Regions from separate parts of the Pseudarthrobacter sp. Y6 genome, predicted to be linked through region 2. Evidence: riboswitches for the same ligand, from Rfam matches in the RefSeq annotation. Region 2 holds a riboswitch; each other region holds the start of a gene.
What was found. Region 2 has a riboswitch for cyclic di-AMP ahead of ACQCSW_RS04860 (M23 family metallopeptidase). Riboswitches for the same ligand answer to the same signal wherever they lie in the genome.
Positions count from the first base shown of each region.

Region 1 (6,843 bases), 150 kb from region 2:
GCTAACCGAATGATCGGAGAGTTGTCCCATGGCCACTTCGCACTCCATGACCAACAACCTTCCGCAACTGACCCACCCGGACGGCTCCCCCATCCGCGCCCTGGTGGTTGACGACGAACCCAGCCTTTCCGAACTCATGAGCATGGGGCTGCGCATGGCCGGATGGTCCGTTGCCGTGGCTTCGGATGGCCCCGGAGGCCGTCAAGCGTGCCAAGGAGTTCCGCCCGGACGTCCTGGTGCTGGACGTGATGCTGCCAGGGTTCGACGGCGTTGAACTGCTGGGCAGGATCCGCGCCTTCGCGCCGGAGGTACCCGCGCTTTTCCTGACCGCCAAGGACGCCGTCCAGGACAGGATCCTGGGCCCCGCGGCCGGCGGGGATGACTATGTGACCAAGCCGTTCAGCATGGAGGAGGTCCTGCTGCGGCTGCACCGCCTGGTCCGGCGTTGCCACGATGGACACAGCCGAACTTGTGGTGGGCGATCTTGTCCTCAACATCGATACGCGCGAAGTGACCCGTGCGGGCGATGACCTCCAGCTCACGGCCACCCAGTTCGAACTGCTCCGGTACCTCATGGAGAACCCCAAACGCGTGATCAGCAAGGCCCAGATCCTTGACCGCGTCTGGAACTATGACTTCGGCGGCCAGGCCAACATCGTGGAGCTCTACATCTCCTACCTGCGCAAGAAGGTGGAGGCGGTGCACCCGCCCATGATCCATACCGTGCGGGGAGCCGGCTACGTCATCAAGCCGGCCGAGTAGCAGCTCCATGTCCGCTTCGAAAGCACGGCCCGCCAATCCGCTCTACGTGCGCAGCTGGCGGAAGCCTGACACGTGGCATCTACGCACCCGCCTGATCCTGTTGGCCATGACGTTGCTGGTGGCCATCTGTGGCGCCGTGGGCCTGTTCAGCTATGCGTCGATGGATTCCTTTCTCACCGGCCAGCTGGATGACCAGCTGAGCCAGGCCGCCAAACGCTCGAACGATCCGGACCGCCCGCCCCTGGGCGGATTCAATGGCAGGCCGGACCCACTGGATGCCCGCGGGCAGAGTGTCGGAACGCTGAATGCGAGGATCCTGAACGGCCAGATCAATAGCGGCGGCTTCCTGGACTCGGACACCACACGCCTGGCCCTGGAGGCCGACGACAAGCAAACCCTGCTGGCCCTGACGCACAACGGCATTCCCGTGGACCGCTCGCTGTCCAATGGGGATTACCGGATTGTGGCCGTGGAAACCGGCTACGGCGATGTCCTCGTCACGGGACTTCCGCTCGCGGCCAAGGAGAGCACACTGGCGTCGCTGGTCTGGACTTTTGTGTTTGTTTCCCTTGGCGGCCTGGCGCTGATCGGACTGGCCGGAACCGTGCTCATCCGGCGCACCATGAAGCCGTTGGAGCAGCTTTCCGAGGTTGCAACCCGGGTGGCCCGGCTCCCGCTGGATGCGGGCGAGGTGGCACTCGCGGTGCGCGTCCCGCCGTCGAACTCCAACCCCGGAACCGAAGTGGGCAGCGTAGGACACGCCCTCAATCTGATGCTGGATAACGTCGCCAGCGCACTCGAGGCGCGGCAGCGGAGCGAGACCAAGGTGAGGCAGTTCGTTGCGGACGCGTCCCACGAACTGCGCACCCCGCTGACCGCCATCCGCGGCTACACGGAGCTGATGCGGATGACCGAGGACTTCACGCCGGACGGCCGGAAATCCTTGGCGCGGGTCCAGAGCCAGTCCGAACGCATGACCACCCTGGTGGAGGACCTGCTCCTGCTGGCCCGGCTCGATGAGGGGCAGCCCCTGAAACTCAGCGAGGTGGACCTCACACAGCTTGTGATCGAAACCGTCAGTGACGAGAAAGTCATCGCCCCGGACCGCCACTGGCGCCTTGAACTGCCTGACGAGCCGCTCGCCGTCACCGGTGACGCGTCCCAACTGCGTCAGGTGCTGGTCAACCTGCTCTCGAATGCGCGCAAGCACACACCGCCCGGGACCACCATAGTCACCGCCGTCACGAGGTCTGCCGATGGCAGCGCGACGGTGACGGTAACGGACGACGGCGGCGGCATCCCCGCGGAGTTCGTGGACCTTGTTTCTCCCGGTTTGCCCGCGCAGACGCGGCCCGCAAGGGCACTGCGCCGGCCTCGGGCGCCGGGGCGTCGGAGGCCACCAGCGGCCTGGGCCTGTCCATTGTCCAGTCCATCATGGAGGCCCACGGCGGGAGCGTAGAAGTGACATCGCGGGCCGGACGGACAGAGTTCGCCTTGCTCCTCCCCGCCGGCGCCGTGGCGCAACCAGCCGACGTCCGAGCGCAGCAAGTCGACACACCGTCGTCGTGATTCCTGTTACCAAAATGTGACTTAAGGTTCCAGCTCCTGTACCGTCGAACAGGTGCGGTTCCCGTTCGGGCCGCATATCCGGATGACGCCAAGCTCTGCCGCTTCCCGGATTCCGTTTTCAGAGGCAGAGGCGGGGGACCCACCGTCCCGGGCACCAAGTGCCCTTTGGGGTTAAGCCAACACGTGATTGTGCCGTGTGGCCGGATGCCCTCATCCGAACCCGACAGCTAACTCCGCAGGTGTGAGAGGCGATCCATCATGTCTGAATTCAAGGTACAAACGCGCCCGCAGGGCGACACAAAGTCCCACAGCCACCGCAAGCAGACCCGCTTCGGTGCAGCTATGTCCCCATTGTCCAAGGCGGCCCGGATTCCCTCCGTGGGCCAGCGCGTCGCGGTGTTCGCGACGGCGTGCGCCCTGCTGGTCGGCGTCAGTGCCGCAGCACACGCTTCCGAGTCTGCGTCGCTTGCGGCCAGCGCGGACCAGTCCGCCGAACAAGCCAGCGCCCAGTCGAAGCTGAGCTTCGAAGCAGCCGAGATCCAGCCCCCGGCTTCCCCGGAAGCTGCGCCGGCCGAGATCAACGTCGCGCCCCAGGCCGCCGAACCCGCACCTGCCCCGGCCCCGGAGCCCGCTCCGGCTCCGGAACCTGCACCCGCTCCTGCCCCTGCCCCTGTTGTGGCCATCAATGACCCCGCAGGAGCGCAGGCCTACGCCGCCGGGCAGCTGGCGACCTATGGCTGGTCCGCTGACCAGATGCAGTGCCTGCAGACGCTGTGGACCAAGGAATCCGACTGGACCACCACGGCCACCAACGCCAGCAGCGGCGCGTACGGCATCGTCCAGTCGTTGCCCGCTGAGAAGATGGCGAGCGCCGGAGCGGACTACCTCACCAACTACCGCACGCAGATCAGCTGGGGCCTGAACTACATCCAGGAGCGCTACCAGTCACCGTGCGGCGCGCTGAACTTCCACCTGTCGAACAACTGGTACTGAGCCGGACCTTCCGGCCCCCGGGCCTTCCCGGCGTGGCGGTCAGGGTTCCCAGCCCAGCGGCTCCGGGCCATACTTGGGCCATGAAATTCACCACCACCATCCTGGGCAGCGGCAACACGGCAGGCATTGAGGTTCCGGAGGAGGTCATCTCGGCTCCCGGCGCAGGCAAACGCATCATCGAGGTCCCCGATCTCAAAGCCGGAAAGAAATGATCTGCCGTCCCCCGGCGTCCGTTTCCACGGAGACGCTCACAGCACTGTAGTCCGGGATATGGAGCACGCCTGCCGGCAAAGCGCCCGTACTGGGACCCACGGCCACCGTCCGGATACCGGCGGCAACACCTGCCGCGATTCCCGCGGGCGCATCTTCGAACACCACGGCGTCCTCCGGCTTCACGCCCAGCAGCCCGGCTGCCTTCAGATACCCTTCCGGGTGCGGCTTGCCCCATGTGACCAGGTCCGCCGTCACGGCAGTGGCCGGCATGGCCAGTCCCGCAGCGTCCATGCGGATGTCCGCCAGGCTCCTGTCCGCTGAGGTCACCAGCGCCACCGCCTGGGCCGGGATGCTGCGGAGCAGCTCGGCAGCCCCCGGCAACGCGACGATACCGGCAGTCCGCACCCTTTCCATCGCGCCGAGTTCCGCAGTGAGCGCCACAACGTCGGCCCCAGCCGGCGCGAACCGGCGCACGGTGTCGGCAGCCTGGACACCGTGCGAAGTGCGCAGGATTTCGGCGATGTCCAGACCGTACCGGACAGCGAATTCTCCCCAGACCTCCTCCACCACTGCCGTGGAGTCCACCAGCGTGCCGTCCATATCGAAAAGGACGGCCCGGCAAGTCAGTGTTCGTGCGGCGGCAGGTGTGGGGATGTTCATGCTGCCCATTTTGCCTTAGGCGTCACGACCCGGGATGTACTGCACCGCCCACTTGTTGCCGTCGGGATCGGCGAAATAGACGAAGTGCCCCCAGTCCTGCACGTCAATGTCGCTGACCTCCACACCGTTGCCCTTGAGGTGGTCGTGGGCAGCCTGGATGTCACTGACCACCATCTGCAGGCTTGGGGCCGTACCCGGAGGGGCGTCATTGAGGCCCTCGCCAATACAAATGGAGCAGGCGGATCCCGGCGGGGTCAGCTGGACGAAGCGGACGCCATCCATGGGCCGCTCGTCGAAATCGGGGTTGAATCCAACTTTGTTGACGTAGAAATCCTTGGCACGGTCCACGTCCGATACGGGCACAAAAACGAGTTCAAGTTTCCAGTCCATGCGCCACAGGCTAACGGCGGCGGCAGGAAAGCGGAAGACCTAAATCCTGGAGCAGTCCCGTACTAGCCGGCGATGCCGTACAGGCGGTCGCCGGCGTCGCCCAGGCCGGGAACGATGTAGGACTTCTCGTCGAGCCGTTCGTCAATGGAGGCCAGCACGATGGTCACATTGGCCTCGGCAAGTTCCTCTTCGAGCTTGGCCAGGCCTTCCGGCGCGGCCAGGAGGCAAATGCACGTGACGTCGGAGGCGCCGCGCTTGAAAAGGAACTTGATGGCTTCGCGCAGGGTTCCGCCGGTGGCAAGCATGGGATCCAGCACAAAGATCTGCCGGTCAGTCAGGTTTTCCGGGAGCCGCTCTGCGTAGGTGATGATGTCCAGGGTTTCTTCGTCGCGGGCCATGCCCAGGAAGCCCACTTCGGCGGTGGGGACCAGCTTGGTCATGCCCTCGAGCATGCCGAGCCCGGCGCGCAGGATGGGGACCACCAGAGGCGTGGGCTTGGTGAAAGCGGTGCCCACTGTGGTGCTGACCGGCGTCTCGATTGTGACCGGCTGGGTGCGGACCTCGCGGGTGGCCTCGTAGGCCAGGAGGGTCACCAGCTCTTCCGTCAACTGCCGGAAGACCGGCGACGGAGTGTTCTTGTCCCGCAGGACGGTGAGCTTATGGGCGACCAGCGGGTGGTCCACAACGAGAGTGCGCATGCGTCAAAACTATCACCCGTCCGGACAGCCTCCGGCCCGGAATCAGCTCACGGATCATCCCGCAGGGCGGGGTGTTCGAACGTGGGCGCCGGGCCCGCGTACTCTCGTTTCCGCAGCAGATGGAACAGCCGGTGCGCCAGTATCACCATGCCCACCCACGCAAGCCCCAGGAACCAGCCGGCCATCACATCGGTCAGCCAGTGGTGGCCCAGGAACACCCTGCTCAGGCCCATCGCGATGATGAAGATCACCCCGGCGGTGATGGCTGTGATGCGCGCCCACAGCATTTCGAACTGGAGGCACATGACGTACACCAGCACACCGATCACCACCGTCGTGTTCAGGGTGTGGCCGCTGGGAAAGGACGGCGTGGTTTCGTACGGCGGGACCGCTTCGGAGTGGTCCGGGCGGGTGCGGCCCACGAGCCGCTTGCCCACAGTGGTTGCCAGCGTGGAGACGGCGGCCGCGCCGCCCACCAGGATGACGGGCCGCCAGGTCCGGCTCAGGAACGTCAGCCAGGCTGTCAGGATGCTGGCCAGTATGGGCATGCCGATGCCCCCGCCGATATTGGTGAAAGCCGTTACCCCGGCATCCAGTGCAGGGCTCCGCAAGTTCTGGGACAGCTCCAGCGCGGGCAGATCCAAGGCCGTCAGGCCCCTGTCATCCACCACATTGTCGTAGACCTCGGCACCCAGGAGCGCCATGGTAACGACGAGTGTGCCGCCCACCAGGAGCGTGGTCCACAGCGCGGCATACGGTTTGAACCATTGGCTCAGACGGTCTCTGCGTGTGTCCACGGTGCCCTCCCTGGCGTCAATGCTTTGTAAGGCTGGATATTCTTCGAAACTATCATTGAGCCATGGTCCCCGCAGAAAAGTACCACCTCGAATGGATGGGTCTTGCCCTGGACGAAGCCCGGCGCGCGCTTGCCACCGAGGACGTGCCCATCGGCGCGGTCGTGATTGGGCCCGACGGCGCCGTGCTGGGTTCCGGACGGAATCAGCGGGAGGAGCTGGGAGACCCCACTGCCCACGCTGAGCTGGTGGCCATCCGCCAGGCGGCGGACCGGTTGCGTGCCTTGTCCAAGCTCGACGGCGGCACCGGGGACGGCTGGCGGCTGGCGGACTGCACGCTCGTGGTGACTCTGGAGCCGTGCGCCATGTGCGCCGGCGCGGTGGTGCTGGCCAGGATTCCCCGTGTGGTCTTTGGCGCGTGGGATGAGAAAGCCGGAGCGGCGGGCTCCGTGTTCGATGTCCTCCGCGAGCGCCGGCTCAATCACTGGGTTGAGGTGTACGGCGGCGTCAGGGAAGAGGAGTGCGGCGCGGTCCTTAAGGACTTTTTCGCAGCACACCGCAGCAGGCCGTAACAGGTCGCAGCCGGCTGTAGCGAGTCTCACCCGGCGGAATCCAGGGCGTCGATCCTGTCCTGGCGCGAGGCCGGTGAGTCCAGGCTGAACGAGCGGAAGTCGCCCAGTTCGTCCCGGATCCAGGCCTCCACCTCGGCGATGCGCCGGGATACCGGTGGCGTGGCCCGGTCAAAGATCCAGTGGGCAATCCGC
Region 1 is NZ_CP189574.1:847,590-854,432, reverse strand. It holds partial or broken gene ACQCSW_RS04205 (response regulator transcription factor) at 29-762, shown strand; partial or broken gene ACQCSW_RS04200 (ATP-binding protein) at 770-2,331, shown strand; cyclic di-AMP (ydaO/yuaA leader) riboswitch at 2,432-2,584, shown strand; gene ACQCSW_RS04195 (hypothetical protein) at 2,590-3,324, shown strand; gene ACQCSW_RS04190 (hypothetical protein) at 3,405-3,536, shown strand; gene ACQCSW_RS04185 (HAD-IA family hydrolase) at 3,517-4,197, opposite strand; gene ACQCSW_RS04180 (VOC family protein) at 4,213-4,587, opposite strand; gene upp (uracil phosphoribosyltransferase) at 4,650-5,285, opposite strand; gene ACQCSW_RS04170 (phosphatase PAP2 family protein) at 5,333-6,061, opposite strand; gene ACQCSW_RS04165 (nucleoside deaminase) at 6,145-6,651, shown strand; gene ACQCSW_RS04160 (DNA glycosylase AlkZ-like family protein) at 6,678-6,843, opposite strand, start outside.
Region 1: linked by a shared signal. The riboswitch ahead of ACQCSW_RS04195 (hypothetical protein) and the one ahead of ACQCSW_RS04860 (M23 family metallopeptidase) in region 2 are both predicted to bind cyclic di-AMP.

Region 2 (6,843 bases):
GCAGAGGAAGAGGAGTCACCCGCTGCGGAGGCTTTCGCTTCAGGGCCGGACGCTTCGCAGGCCGAGGCTGACACTCCCGGATCCGAAGACCAGGACGAAGGATCCGAAGACGACGACACTGCCGGCGAGGCTGACTAAGCAGTTGACAGTGGGCAGGGTTGAGAATCAAGAAGGCCGGCACTGATGTCCACCTTCAAATCCCTGCACATCCTCAATTACCGGATCTGGTTCATCGGCGCGCTGGTTTCCAACATCGGAACCTGGATGCAGCGCACGGCTCAGGACTGGCTGGTGTTTGACCACCTCACCCATCACGACGCCGGAGCCATGGGCATCACCATGGCACTGCAGCTGGGGCCACAGCTATTCCTGGCGCCCGTTGCCGGCCTCATGGCGGACCGCTTCAGCCGCCGGCAGCTGCTGGTCATCACGCAGTCGCTGATGGCACTCCTGAGCACCGGCCTGGGCATCCTGGTGGTTCTGGGCGCCGGCCAGCTGTGGCACGTCTACGGCTTCGCCCTGCTGCTGGGCATGGTCTCCGCCCTCGATGCCCCGGTGCGGCAGACCTTTGTTTCTGAACTCGTGCGGGACGACTACCTGCCCAATGCCGTGGCCCTGAACAGCGCCTCCTTCAATGTCGCCCGGATGATCGGGCCCGCCGTGGCCGGCGTCCTCACCGTGGCCGTAGGTCCCGGCTGGGTGTTCCTGATCAACACCTGCACCTTCCTGGCCATGCTCCTGAGCCTGTGGAAGATCCCGTCCGCGTCACTGCGCCAGCTTCCCCGGGCGGCTCCCGGCAAGGGCCGGATCCGGGAGGGCCTGCGCTATGTGCGGTTCCGGCCGGATATTGTGGTGGTCCTCGTGGCCGTGTTCATCGTGGGAACGCTCGGCCTTAACTTCGTGCTGTTCATCGCCGCCATGGTGGGCACGGAATTCGGGCTGGACGCCAGCGCCTTCGGGCTCATGAATTCCATCATGGCCATCGGTTCCGTGGCGGGCGCGCTACTCTCCGCCGGCCGCGGGAAGCCCCGCTTGCGGATGATCTTTGGCGCGGCAGCTGCCTTTGGGGTGACCTCGGGACTGGCTGCGCTTGCCCCGGACTACTTCTGGTTCGGCGTCGCGCTGGTGCCGGTGGGCCTGTTCGCGATCACCATGATGACGAGTGCCAACGGTTACGTCCAGACCACCACGGACCCCGTCATGCGGGGCAGGGTCATGGCCCTGTACATGGCCATCTTTATGGGCGGCACACCCATCGGCGCCCCACTCGTGGGATGGGTGGCCAACGTCGCCGGCCCCCGGTGGTCGCTTGCCGTTGCGGCCACGTCCGGGGTCATCGCCGCCGTGATCGGAATGATCTGGATCATCCGTGCCCAGCAGCTCCGGCTCACCTTCAACCGGCGCGCCCGCGGCCTGCGGTACTTCGGCGTCGTCTCCCACCTGGGGGACAACGCAAACGGCGTCGCCCGGGACGAAAACCCGGACGACGCCGTCGGGCGCTGACGCCGTCGCGTTACCGCCCGTGCCACAGCGGCAGTCGCGGTAGCGGCCGCCGTGCGCTGCGGGAGCGCTACTTGCGCAGTTCGCCCACCACGTGGTCGATGCTTGCCAGCAGCGCGGAGACGTCAGCCGGCTCGATGGCCACAAACGTGGCGATCCGGAGCTGGTTGCGGCCCAGCTTGCGGTACGGCTCGGTGTCCACGATCCCGTTGGCGCGCAGCACCTTGGCGATCGCGGCGGCGTCGATCGAGTCGTCGAAATCGATGGTGGCGATGACGTTGGAACGGTCCTCCGCTTTGGCCACAAACGGGGTCGCGTACTCGGAGGCCTCGGCCCAAGAGTAGATCCGGCCGGCGGAGTCAGCGGTGCGGGCGGACGCGAAGTCCAGGCCGCCGTTGGCGTTCAGCCACTGCACCTGCGCGTCGAGGGTCACCAAAGTGGAGAGCGACGGCGTGTTGTACGTCTGGTTCAGCTTGGAGTTGTCGATGGCGGTCTGGAGGTCCAGGAAGTCCGGGATCCAGCGGCCGCTGGCCTTGATCCGGGCGGCGCGTTCCAGCGCGGCGGGGGAGAAGAGGCCCAGCCACAGGCCGCCGTCGGACGCGAAGTTCTTCTGCGGGGCGAAGTAATAGACATCAGCCTCGGAGACGTCCACGTCCAGACCGCCGGCCGCGGAGGTGGCGTCCACCAGGACCAGGGAACCGGCGTCGGCGCCCGCCACGCGCTTGACCGGAGCCGCGACACCGGTGGAGGTTTCGTTCTGCGGCCAGGCGTAGACATCAACGCCGGCCTCGGCGGCCGATACCGGGCGGGTGCCGGGCTCGGACTTGATGATGGAGGAGGCGTCCAGGAACGGGGCCTTGTTGGTGGCTGAGGCGAACTTGGAGCCGAACTCGCCGAAGGACAGGTGCTGGGCCTTCTTCTCCACCAGGCCGAAGCTGGCGACGTCCCAGAAAGCGGTGGAGCCGCCGACGCCGAGGACCACTTCGTAGCCTTCGGGGGCGCGGAAAAACTGGCTGAGTCCTTCGCGGACGGAGCCCACGAGGTTTTTGACCGGAGCCTGGCGGTGGGAGGTGCCCAGGATGGTCTTGGACGCCGCTGAGAGCGCTTCGAGCTGCTCCGGCCTGACCTTGGACGGTCCCGCGCCGAACCGTCCATCCTTTGGCAGGAGGTCGGCAGGAATAGTGATGCTGGTTTCGCTCACGGGGGCTCCAATTTCGGCATGGACGTGGCTCACGTCCGGACGGTGGGGTGGCCGGTAGTCGGCAGTTACTGCATAAGGACCTCCTTTATTCTGCCTGAACCCTCGATTGGGCGGGAACCGGCGCCGTCATAGTCCGGCCAATGAGACCGGTTGTCCCGTCCGGGGATTATCCGGACAAGTTCAAAATAGGCTAAGCTTTTTACCGGACCTCGCCGCTGCTGGACGCGATACGGTGGGATAACGCAAGGTACTGCGCTCGAGGAGCTGAGCTGGATGACGGATCTGATCGATACTACGGAGATGTATCTTCGGACCATTTTGGAGCTTGAAGAAGAGAATATCGTTGCTCTTCGCGCACGCATCGCCGAACGGCTGCGGCATTCCGGCCCCACGGTGTCCCAAACCATCGGCCGGATGGAGCGCGACGGACTGGTGGTGGTCTCCGGAGACCGCCACCTGGAGCTGACCGAAGCCGGGCGGAAACGCGCCACGGAAGTGATGCGCAAGCACAGGCTGGCGGAACGGCTCCTGGCGGATGTGATTGGCCTGGACTGGGCCTACGTCCACGATGAAGCGTGCCGCTGGGAGCACGTGATGAGTGAACGCGTTGAGCAGCGCATCTACGAATTGCTCAATCATCCCACCGAGTCTCCCTACGGAAACCCCATCCCCGGGCTGGCGGCTCTGGGCGGGCCGGCGCCAGCGCTGCCTGACGCCGCTGTGATTAATCTCCTTGACGCGATGCAGGGCTACGGGCCGGCGTCGAACGTGAGAGTCAGCCGGCTCGCCGAGCCCATCCAGGTGGAACCCGAGCTGCTGGTCCAGCTGGACGAAGGCGGAATCAGGCCCGGCGCCTCGGTGTCTCTGGAGCGCGTGGGGGAGTACATTTCCGTGCGGGTCCCGGGGATCGAGGGGGCGCTCGAACTGCCCCCGGAAGTGGCAGCGCACGTCTTCGTTTCGGTCCGCTGACGGGACGGCGGTCCCCCCGCGTGGGGCCGCGCCATAGCTCAGTGACGTAAGGTTCCGCAAAGATAACGGAATTGTTACTGTCCAACTTAATCACCTATAGTTGAAACTCAGCGTCGATACAAAAGCGTTACCTGATCCGGAGCCGAGCTCTGCCAGCGGATCAGGTGCACGAGTCACCAACTGGCAGGGGCGGGGGAACCACAACCGGCAGTCGCCAGACTGCCTTGGGGTGAAGTCCGTCAGCAGCAAGCCTCTTCCAGCGAAGGATCCTCACGGGATATCTCTGCGCCAAATGCTTGTCACGGCGGACCGGGTCTTTGAACTCTCTGACCCGAATCCGACAGCTAACTTCGCAGGCTATCCAGAGAGGAACATTCTTGACCATGCAACATTCCAAGGGCCGCCGTCGCGCGGTGGGCCCCGCTTCGGTGCCCAGAGCGGCCGAGGATTTCACCGCGGAGAGGCCCCGCGACCCGCAGCGGGAAGCACGCCGCCGCCGGGGACCCTTCCGGCAGATCACAGATTTCGCCGCTGCCAGTGGCCTCGGCCAGAAGGTCGGCATCGCCCTGGCTGCCACAGGCCTGGCGCTCACCGTGACGGTACCTGTGACCGGCCCCGTGATGGCCACTCCGGAGCCCGGCCAGGCCGCGTCGGCTGTCTCCGCCGCTCCGCAGCCCGAAGTTACAGCCGAGGCCGCCGCCCGAATTGATTTCAGCCGCTCGTCCGTGGTTACCCAGGGTGACCCCGACGGCAAGCTGAAGCAGCTGCTGAGCTCCCAGTCCGCGGGATCCATTACCCGCGCCGCCTCTGCCGGAAGCCTCGGCCCGCCGTTGGCCCAACTGACTACTGTCTCACCCTTCGGATTCCGCGTCAGCCCCATTACCGGCGGCACCGGCGACTTCCACCGCGGCCAGGACTTCGCGGCACAGTGCGGAACCTCTGTCATGGCTGCTGCCAGCGGCACAGTCACGTTCGCCAGCTGGCACCAGTTCGGCGGCGGCAACCGCGTGGTGGTGGATCATGGCAATGGCCTTGAAACCACCTACAACCACTTGTCCTCCTTCAATGTGAAGGTTGGGCAGACCGTCAGCCGCGGCGACGTAGTGGCCCTCAGCGGCACCACGGGTGCCTCCACGGGCTGCCACCTCCACTTTGAGGTTCAGGTCAACGGCGAAGTAGTCGATCCCATGGGCTGGCTCTGACTCAAATGATGGCAAACTCTCGAATCGTAGCGACGTGCCGTGACCTGAATGTGACATTGGCTCGGAACTCCTGTAACGTCTAAAGCGCGTCAACTTTTCCGAAGTTGACGTTCTTGAGTGGATTGCCTAGCTCTGCCACCGCTCAAGGTCCGTTCGCATGACATCGTCTGGCAGGGGCGGGGGAACCAATTTTGGTCTTCGATTCTGAAGGCCTTGGGGTTAAGTCGCAAAGCTTCCACTGTGAAGCAGCGCGGCCGGGTGACTCCCATCCGAATCCGACAGCTCACCTCGCAGGCATTGGGAGAGGCTACCTTCGTGTCTTCACGCCATAATTCTGCGCGCCACCGCGCACAACCGGTTCGCACCAACCCCTTGGGCTCCGTGTCCAAGGCGGTCAGTGCCAATGCCGGGACCGTAGGTCGCCAGGCTGCTGTTATCGCAGCTGCATCAGGTCTGATCCTGAGCATGGGGCTTCCGGCCAACGCCGCGGATACCACCGCCGGCGTTTCCGCCTCCACCGAGTCCGGGGCCGCACAGACGGCACTTGCCGTCACTGCGGCGCCCACGGCTACCGTTTCCTTCGAACGCCCCGTGATCAAGACCACGCCGGCACCGAAGGTTGAGACGCTCCGTGCGCAGTCCACGGGCTCCGAGACCGGGGCTCAGGGTGCTGCCGCAACCGAGGCCGCGGCCTCCAAGCTCGCTGACACTGTCTCCTCCGCCGCCGCTTCGGGTCTGGCAGCACTTGCCTACACCGGTATCGGCCACCCCTACCTCTGGGGCGGCACCACTCCCAATGGCTGGGACTGCTCAGGCTTCACGCAGTGGGTCTACGCCCAGGCCGGCATCAGCATTCCCCGCACCAATGCCTGGACCGTCATGCGGCCCACCGCCACACCGGCTCCCGGTGACCTGGTCATGCAGAATGGCGGCGCCCACGTTGGCATTTACGTAGGCAACGGCATGATGATCAGCGCACTGAACCCGTCACAGGGCACGCTGCTCCACTCCGTGGCATCCACGGGCGGCGGATCCTTCTTCACGCTGGCCCCGTAGTTCCTTCCATCCAGTAGTTCCTGCAGCCCTGTGCCGCCGGAACCGTTTCTTCGCTGGAAACTTTTCGCTAAATCCCCGTTCGGGATGTGCCGGCGTACCCCCAAGATGCCGGCGCGTCCAACGCCCTCGGGCTGCCCACGCGGTCCTGAGGAAAACGAAAGAGAGAAATTAATGACTACACGTGCAACTGTTGCACGGCACCGCGCCGAGGTCACCAAGACCAACTCGCTGGCTGTCATTGCCAAGGCTGTCGGCGACAACGCCGGCGGCATGGGTCGCCAGGCCGCGGTTATCGCTGCTGCTTCCGGCCTTGTCCTGACCAGTGGTCTCGCTGCGAACGCGGCAGACACCGGAGTCCAGCGTGAAGCGGCTTCCGCTTCGAACCTTGAGGTTGGGGTTTCCGCCCCGGCCATCATTACGGCTGCTTCCACCATTGCCATCTCCTACGAGAAGCCTGCCGTGACCACCACACCGGCTCCGGTTGAGGCTCCCGAGCCTGTTGTTGAAGCTCCGGCTCCGGCCAAGGCAGCGGCAACCATCAACGTAGCGTCAGCAACGCCTGCCGCCCCGAAGGCGCCGGTCGCCGCCAGCAGCAAGGGCCAGGCCATCCTGTCGGCAGCCTACGCACAGCTCGGCGTCAACCAGGACTGCACCATGCTGGTGACCAACGCCCTGGCCGCCGTGGGCATCAACTACCACGGCTGGCCCGCAGGCTACCTGTCCCTGGGGCAGACCGTGAGCGCCGCCGAGGCCCAGCCCGGCGACCTGCTCTACTACGCCGACGGCGGCGCAGGCGTTGCCCACATTGCCGTCTACGCCGGCAACGGCCAGGCAGTGCACGGCGGCTACAACGGCAACCAGACCGTTGTGTTCAGCGCCAACGTTGGTTCAGGACCGGTCTACATCCGCGTGTCC
Region 2 is NZ_CP189574.1:995,124-1,001,966, forward strand. It holds gene ACQCSW_RS04840 (DUF3027 domain-containing protein) at 1-138, shown strand, start outside; gene ACQCSW_RS04845 (MFS transporter) at 184-1,503, shown strand; gene serC (phosphoserine transaminase) at 1,571-2,701, opposite strand; gene ACQCSW_RS04855 (metal-dependent transcriptional regulator) at 2,975-3,670, shown strand; cyclic di-AMP (ydaO/yuaA leader) riboswitch at 3,832-4,044, shown strand; gene ACQCSW_RS04860 (M23 family metallopeptidase) at 4,054-4,872, shown strand; cyclic di-AMP (ydaO/yuaA leader) riboswitch at 5,021-5,183, shown strand; gene ACQCSW_RS04865 (C40 family peptidase) at 5,254-5,928, shown strand; gene ACQCSW_RS04870 (NlpC/P60 family protein) at 6,100-6,843, shown strand, end outside.

Region 3 (6,843 bases), 830 kb from region 2:
GAGCGGCGAAGTGCCCTTCGCCGTCGAATACGTTGAACGGGCCCTGACCATCAACCCGTGGGAAGCGGAGACGGCTGCGAGGCTCACCACCGTGGCCGAGCTGCTGCTGAACCGGGGTGAATTCGTCTACGCCAAGCGCTACTTGGACTGGGCTCAGCGCGTGACGCGGAACCCTGCCCTGATCCTTCGGCTGACAGGCCTCGCCTTCGAGATCCAGTTCATCCAGGGCGGCACCGTGCGCTCCAGCATGGTGCTCCGGCTGGTGAAGGAGTTCGGGCAGCACGATCCGGCCTTCGCTAACCGCCTGCTCGTGGCCGGCGCGCTCTATTATGCGGACCGCTGGGAGCTTGCGGATGCCACCAGCCTGCTGCGGTACGCCGAGGAGTTCAAGGACCACGCCTCACCGGACTGTCTGGCCCTGGCGGCGAGCGCAAGGCAACTCATCGAAGCGATCAGCGGGACACCGGAGGAGATCGGCCGCAAGCCCGATGGCGGGAACGAAACGGTTGCCACCCTTCTGGTACGGGGCCGTGCGCTGAGCTATGCCGAACACCATGTCGCCGCCCAGGAGGCCTTTGCCCGGGTGCGGAACTTCCTGGAGGCAAACACCGTCAACTGGCGGGAAACCGCGGAGTTCCTCGCAGTGGACAATGAAATCCGGGCGGGGAACGTCCGGAAGGCGGTGAAACTGATCGAAGATCTTGAGCTCGCAGAACCGGAAACTAAATACCACCGTGGAATGCGGCACGTCTTCCGGGTCTGGCGGGCCAACACGATCGGAAACGAGGAACTCGCCCGCGCCTACGCGACGGACGCCCAGCACTTCTCAGGGGCGGAAAGCCACCCTGCGATTACGGCGCAGCTGGCCGCGTGCCAGGGGCATTTTGCCCTCATGCGGGGAAACCTCGCCAAGGCCTTCGCGCAGCTGTCGCGGGCAGGGGAGATAGGCCAGGCTTTCAGCAACCCCACGCTGCTGCGCTGCGAGTCCGATCTGGTGGAAGTCCTGGTCCGGCTGGGCCGGCACAGGGAGGCCACCCAGGCGCTGTGGCACCTGGAAAGCCAGGCAGTTGGCCTGCGTTCGCCCTGGCTCATGATGGCTGTTGCCCGGAGCCGGGCGATGCTGGCCGACGGTGAGCAGTCGCTCCAGCTGTTCAGTGACGCCCTCGCCGGCAAAAACCCCCAGGAATCACTGCTGGAACGCGCCAGGACACTGCTGTGCTACTCCGAACGTCTCGGCGCCTTCGGCCGCCTCCGGAGCGCCCGGGACGGTCTGCTTCGAGCGAAAGTGATGTTCGACGAAGCCGGGGCCCACGCGTGGGCCCAGCACGTCGACTCGCTGCTGCTCGACGAACGTGTGGAACCGGCAGGTGCCCCCGGCAACCCCGCGATCGTGATGCTTGCAGAGCACGAACGTGTGCTGGTGCGCATGGTGGCCCGCGGGATGCGGAACAAGGAAATCGCGGCCACCCTGTATGTCTCTGTCCGGACCGTGGAAGTGCGCCTCACCGCGATTTACCGGAAACTCGGAGTGGAATCACGCGCCCAGCTGACAGCCCTCGCAACGGGAAAGGAAGCCACGCAGGCCAAGGAACAATTCGTCCTTCCCATCCTCTAGGACACCGGCTGGGGCACCGGGCGCTGCAGGTACCCGCAATTCCCGCATTGTTCCCTGCCGGTGCCCACACAACCGCCTCCTTTCCCCGCCGGAACGGCATGCATCCCGCTAATTTTGGAGTACGGAATGCACAGACCCCGGCAGCGAAAAGTGGGAAGGACGCGCACATGAGAACGGTCACCAGAAAGGCCGGTGCCAGGTGACAGCGGAAACCGTCCTGGCCCGCATCAACGTCATGGAACCCTGGCTCGGCGACGACGAAACCCGCGCCGTAGCGGACGTCCTCGCCTCCGGCATACTGACGCAGGGGCCGAAAGTGAAGGCGTTCGAGGCGCAGTTCAGCGCCCTGCAGGAGGTGCGCCACGCCGTGGCGACTTCCAACGGTACCACCGCACTTCATTTAGCGCTGGTAGTGGCCGGAATCGGCCCAGGCGACGACGTCGTTGTTCCGTCACTGGCTTTCATTGCTACAGCGAATGCTGTCACGTACGTCGGGGCGCGGCCGGTGTTCTGCGATGTAGATCCCGTAACCGGCACGGTGACGGGATCTACGATCCGGGCGGCGCTGACCCTTGACACCCGTGCAGTAATTGTGGTGGACCAGGGCGGTGTACCCGTTGACCTGGAACCGGTCCGCGAGCTGTGTGAACGTCACGAAATCACCGTGATTGAAGACGCCGGTTGCGCTGTGGGTTCTCAATACAAGGGCCGGCCAGTGGGTACCGGCGCGGACGTTGCCGTGTGGTCGTTCCACCCGGACAATGTTCTGACCACGGGCGAAGGCGGCATGCTGACAACCCACCGGGCGGACTGGGCAGCACGGGCCCGGAGCCTCCGCAGCCACTCCGTGAACGTGCCCGCGGCGGACCGCCGCCGATCCCGCATGGCCGCGCCGGAGGTGTACGTCGAAGTTGGTTTCGATTGCCAGATGACGGATCTGCAGGCCGCCATCGGCATCGTGCAGCTGGGCCGGCTGCGCGAGATCGTGGCGCGCCGCCGGGAGATCGCCGCACGTTATGAGGCAGGCCTTTCCGGCCTGGCCGGGCTCCGGTTCGTGGCCGACCCACCGTACGGTACCACCAACTTCCAGTCCTTCTGGCTCGAAGTCCTCCCGGGCTTCGCCACGGACCGCGAAGGGCTCCTGGCCCGTCTGGCCGATGCCGGAATTTCGGCGCGCCGCGGCGCCATGGCGGCACACCGGCAGCCTGCCTACCGGTGGCGCGATACGGGTAACGCAGGGCTCCAGACCACCGAACGGCTAACCGACCGGACGCTGGTTCTCCCGATTTTCCACGGCCTGGACAACGTGGGCCTGAACCGGGTCATGAACAGCGTCCGGGCGGCCGCCGGGGTACGCCGGTGAGCGACCTGGTGCTGATCGCAGCCAGCGGGCTAGCCCGGGAAGTCCTGACCATGGTCCGGGCCAGCGGGCAGTACGACGTCGTCGGGCTGCTCGACGACGACAAGGAAATGGCCGGCGTCACCGTGGACGGCGCGCCGGTGCTGGGGACCATCGACGATGCCCCCAAGTTCACCCATGCGCTGGTGCTGGTGTGCCTGGCCTCGGGAAAGTCCCGGGAAGCCGTAGTGGAACGGCTGGCGGCCCTGGGCCTGCGCGATGCCCGCTACGCCACCGCGATCGATCCCACCGTGGAGTGCCCCGAAGGCTGCCGGATCGGCCGCGGCAGCATTCTCCTGAAGAACGCGACTCTGACGGCCTCCGTCACGCTCGGGGCCCATGTTGTGGCCATGCCGTCAGTGACCTTTACGCACGACGACCACGTGGCGGATTTCGCGACGTTCGCGGCCGGTGTGCCGCTGGGCGGGGGAGTCCGGATCGGCCGGGCGGCCTACCTGGGGCTGAACTGCAGCGTCCGTGAACGGACGTCGGTGGGGTCCTACGCCACGGTGGGCATGGGGGTGGCAGTTTTGAGCAACGTGCCCGACGGCGAAACGTGGGTCGGCGTGCCGGCCCACCCCATCAAACACGGATAGGCGAGCGCCAGAAGCGCCGGGCGCAAGGGGGCGCTCCGCAGAAGTAACTTCCGTTACACGATTGTGATTATTCGCGTCCGGTCCTGTACGGTCGATCGGTGGGCCGCCCCAGACGGCCCCAATCCCGGATGACGTCTAACTCTGCCACCTTCGGGATCCACTAGGTTTCAGGCAGAGGCGGGGGACCCGAGTGTCTCGGGCATGGCACAAACATGCCCTCGGGGTGAAGCCGCGCATTCCAATGCGGCCGGATGACCTCCTCCGAACCCGACAGCTAACTCCGCAGGCGTTGAGAGGTAATCACTCATGTCTGCATCCCCTGATCAGCCGCGCTCGGACGCGCGCCCTTATTCCGAGGAAGCCGCGGCGCCCACCCGGCGACGGTCCGCGCTGAAGAAGTCCGCGGACCGTGCAAAGACCCGGCGCACCATGTCGCTGACAGCGGCCGCACTGGTCGCACTGCTGGGTGTTGTCTCCCTAGGCCAGGTCACCGAACAGGCGCCACAAAGCGCCGAGTTGAGCCGCGTCGCGGACACGTCCAGCCGTGCCCAGGCACCGGGGCAGGTCAAGCGCAACACCAGCCCCGCGCCGGCACCACTGCCGGCCACGGACCCCTCCACCGAGCCGACCACGGCTCCGGCACCGGCACCTGAAGCGCCGGCGGTTGCTCCCGCACCCGCCCCGGTAACGACGACAACGGCTGCACCAGCGCCGGCCCCGGCCCTGGCACCCCTTGCATCATCCGGCACAACCGGAACCATGCCCGTTGGAGTCCCCGGCGCGTGGACCATGGCTTTCGCCGATGAATTCAACGGCACGGCCCTTGACACGGCCAAATGGTCCAACTGCTGGTTCTCTCCCAGCTGCGGCAGCATGAACAAGGTCGCCACCAGCCCCGGCAACGTTTCCGTCGGCGGCGGCAACCTTGCCCTTTCCCTCAATTCGTCCACCTCGGGTGCGCTGGTTTCAACCAACCCCAAGGGCGGAGCCGGTACCGGTTACGAGTTCACGACAGGTTATGTCGAGGCCCGGATCAAGTTCCCCGGCGACGGCACGAACCTCTACAACTGGCCTGCGTTCTGGACAAACGGCCAGTCGTGGCCCACCAATGGCGAGAATGACATCGCTGAGGTCCTGAGCGGCAAGATGACCGTGAATTATCACTCAACATCCGGCGCCCACAACCAGGGGACCGTTCCCGGCGACTGGGGCAACAATTTCCACACCTTCGGCCTGCACCGGACGGCGAACTCCGCGGACGTCTACTTCGACGGCGTCAAGGTGAAGTCCTACTCCACCGACGACGGCGGCGCACCGCAGTACATCGTCCTCAATGTCGGCGCGTCGGGAAGCAGCCCGGCGGCATACGGAGCTGCGTCGCAGGTCCAGGTTGATTACGTGCGGGCCTGGAAGTAAACAGCGTCACTTCGGTGAGCGGACGACGGCGGGACCTCCCGCCGTCGTCCGCTTTCTATTAATCGCCTGCTTCCCTTAATACTGTGTAAACCCGCAGTTGTCGGTGCCGGACCGGCGGAACGTTCCGCGGCTCCCGTAAACTCTTGCAATGAAGCTTCTGTACATCACAGAAAGCGTGCCCAACCGGGACCCCATGCTGGGGGACGGCAGTTCCATGATTCCGTTCGAGGTGCTGCGGAACCTTCCCGGAGAAGTGGCAGTGACACTTCTGACCTTCGCCGGACCGGTGGGCGTGCCGGCCGAAATCAGGTCGCGCTGTAACGCCGTGCATGTGATGCCCACGCGCAGCCGCGCCTGGGCCACCGTCCTGTCCGTCTTTGGCCTGACCGGTCTCGGAAAGCACGAGCGGTCCACCGCCAAAGCTATTGCCGTCGCGGCACAACTCTCCGGCCTCCACGACGCCACCCTGATCCATGGTCCGCACGCCCTGTTCCTGGCCAAGTCGGTGAGCGGCCCACTGGTTTTGCAGACTGTGGATCCCTGGTCCGTCCGCGCCGCGATGGACACTGCCATTGCCGGCACCCTCCGCCCGGCCTACCGCGCCCGTGAGTTCCTTGCCCTGCTTGCCGAACGGCGCTTGCCGTCGCGGGCGCGGCTCCTTACTGTGGGCGCCGCCGATGCGCTGACGTGGTCGGAACGGCTGGCGCGGCCCGTCAGGAGCGTTCCCAACGGGGCCGAGAAGTCGGTGCGCGAAGCCGCCAGACAGAACTGTCCGGTGGCCTGTTTTGTTGGCAGCCTGAACTACGGTCCAAACATCGACAGCGCAAACGTCCTGATCAGAAAGATCGCCCCACTCGTGTGGCAGCAGGTTCCGGATGCCAGGTTTGTGCTCGCGGGCCGGTGCCCCGATGCCTCAGTACAAGCCCTGGCCGGCCCCCGCGTGGAGGTCCTCGCCAACGTGCCGTCAGTCCTGGAGGTCTTCCACTCCGCGGACGTCGCAGTCTTTCCCGACGAACACGGTGTCGGCATCCGGAACTCCGTGCGCGAGGCCCTTGCCGCCGGCCTCCCGGTGGTAGCGACGCCGGTGGCCGCCCGCGAGCAGGAACCCCACCCCTTGCTGGCCGTCGAACCGGACACGGAGGGGTTCGTGGATCACGTCGTGCGGCGGCTGACCGCGCCCGGACGGCACCGGACCCCACCCGCTGGCGGGTCCGTCAGAACGTGGCGGACTGTCGCCGAGGACTATCTGGACGAGGTGGGCGGCGCGATCCGGTCCGGCGGCACCGGCCTCCCGTCCGGAAAGTCACCAGCATGACGTACGCACCCGGGGATCTGACCCGGACCGGTGTCCGCGGCGCAGCGTGGCAGGGGCTGGCATTCGTCACCGGAAAGATGATCGTCCTGGGCACCGCCATCGTCCTGGCCCGGCTGCTGTCCCCCGAGGAGTACGGCCTGGTGGCACTGGCGCTGGTCCTGATGGCCTACGCCGAAACCGTTGCCGACGCCGGTGTGGCACAGGCGCTGGTCTATTTGCCGCGTACAGGCGTCATTGCGCGCTCCGCCTTGTTCATTTCCGTGCTGCTCGGAGCCGTCCTGGCCTCAGCCGCCGTCCTGGCCGCGCCCTGGATCGCAGGCCTTTTCAACCTTCCGGACGCGGCGCCCCTCGTCCAGGTGCTGGGGGTTTCGGTGTTGGCCACGTCCTTCGGGGCGGTCCCGGAAGCCCTGCTGCGACGGGACCTGAAGTTCAAACCGCTGACCGCAGCTCCTGTGATCCGGGCCGCCACCATGGGATCGGTGACCCTGGTTCTGGCGTTCAC
Region 3 is NZ_CP189574.1:165,651-172,493, forward strand. It holds gene ACQCSW_RS00855 (LuxR C-terminal-related transcriptional regulator) at 1-1,615, shown strand, start outside; gene ACQCSW_RS00860 (DegT/DnrJ/EryC1/StrS family aminotransferase) at 1,851-2,978, shown strand; gene ACQCSW_RS00865 (NeuD/PglB/VioB family sugar acetyltransferase) at 2,975-3,610, shown strand; cyclic di-AMP (ydaO/yuaA leader) riboswitch at 3,759-3,913, shown strand; gene ACQCSW_RS00870 (glycoside hydrolase family 16 protein) at 3,917-5,026, shown strand; gene ACQCSW_RS00875 (glycosyltransferase) at 5,175-6,341, shown strand; gene ACQCSW_RS00880 (lipopolysaccharide biosynthesis protein) at 6,338-6,843, shown strand, end outside.
Region 3: linked by a shared signal. The riboswitch ahead of ACQCSW_RS00870 (glycoside hydrolase family 16 protein) and the one ahead of ACQCSW_RS04860 (M23 family metallopeptidase) in region 2 are both predicted to bind cyclic di-AMP.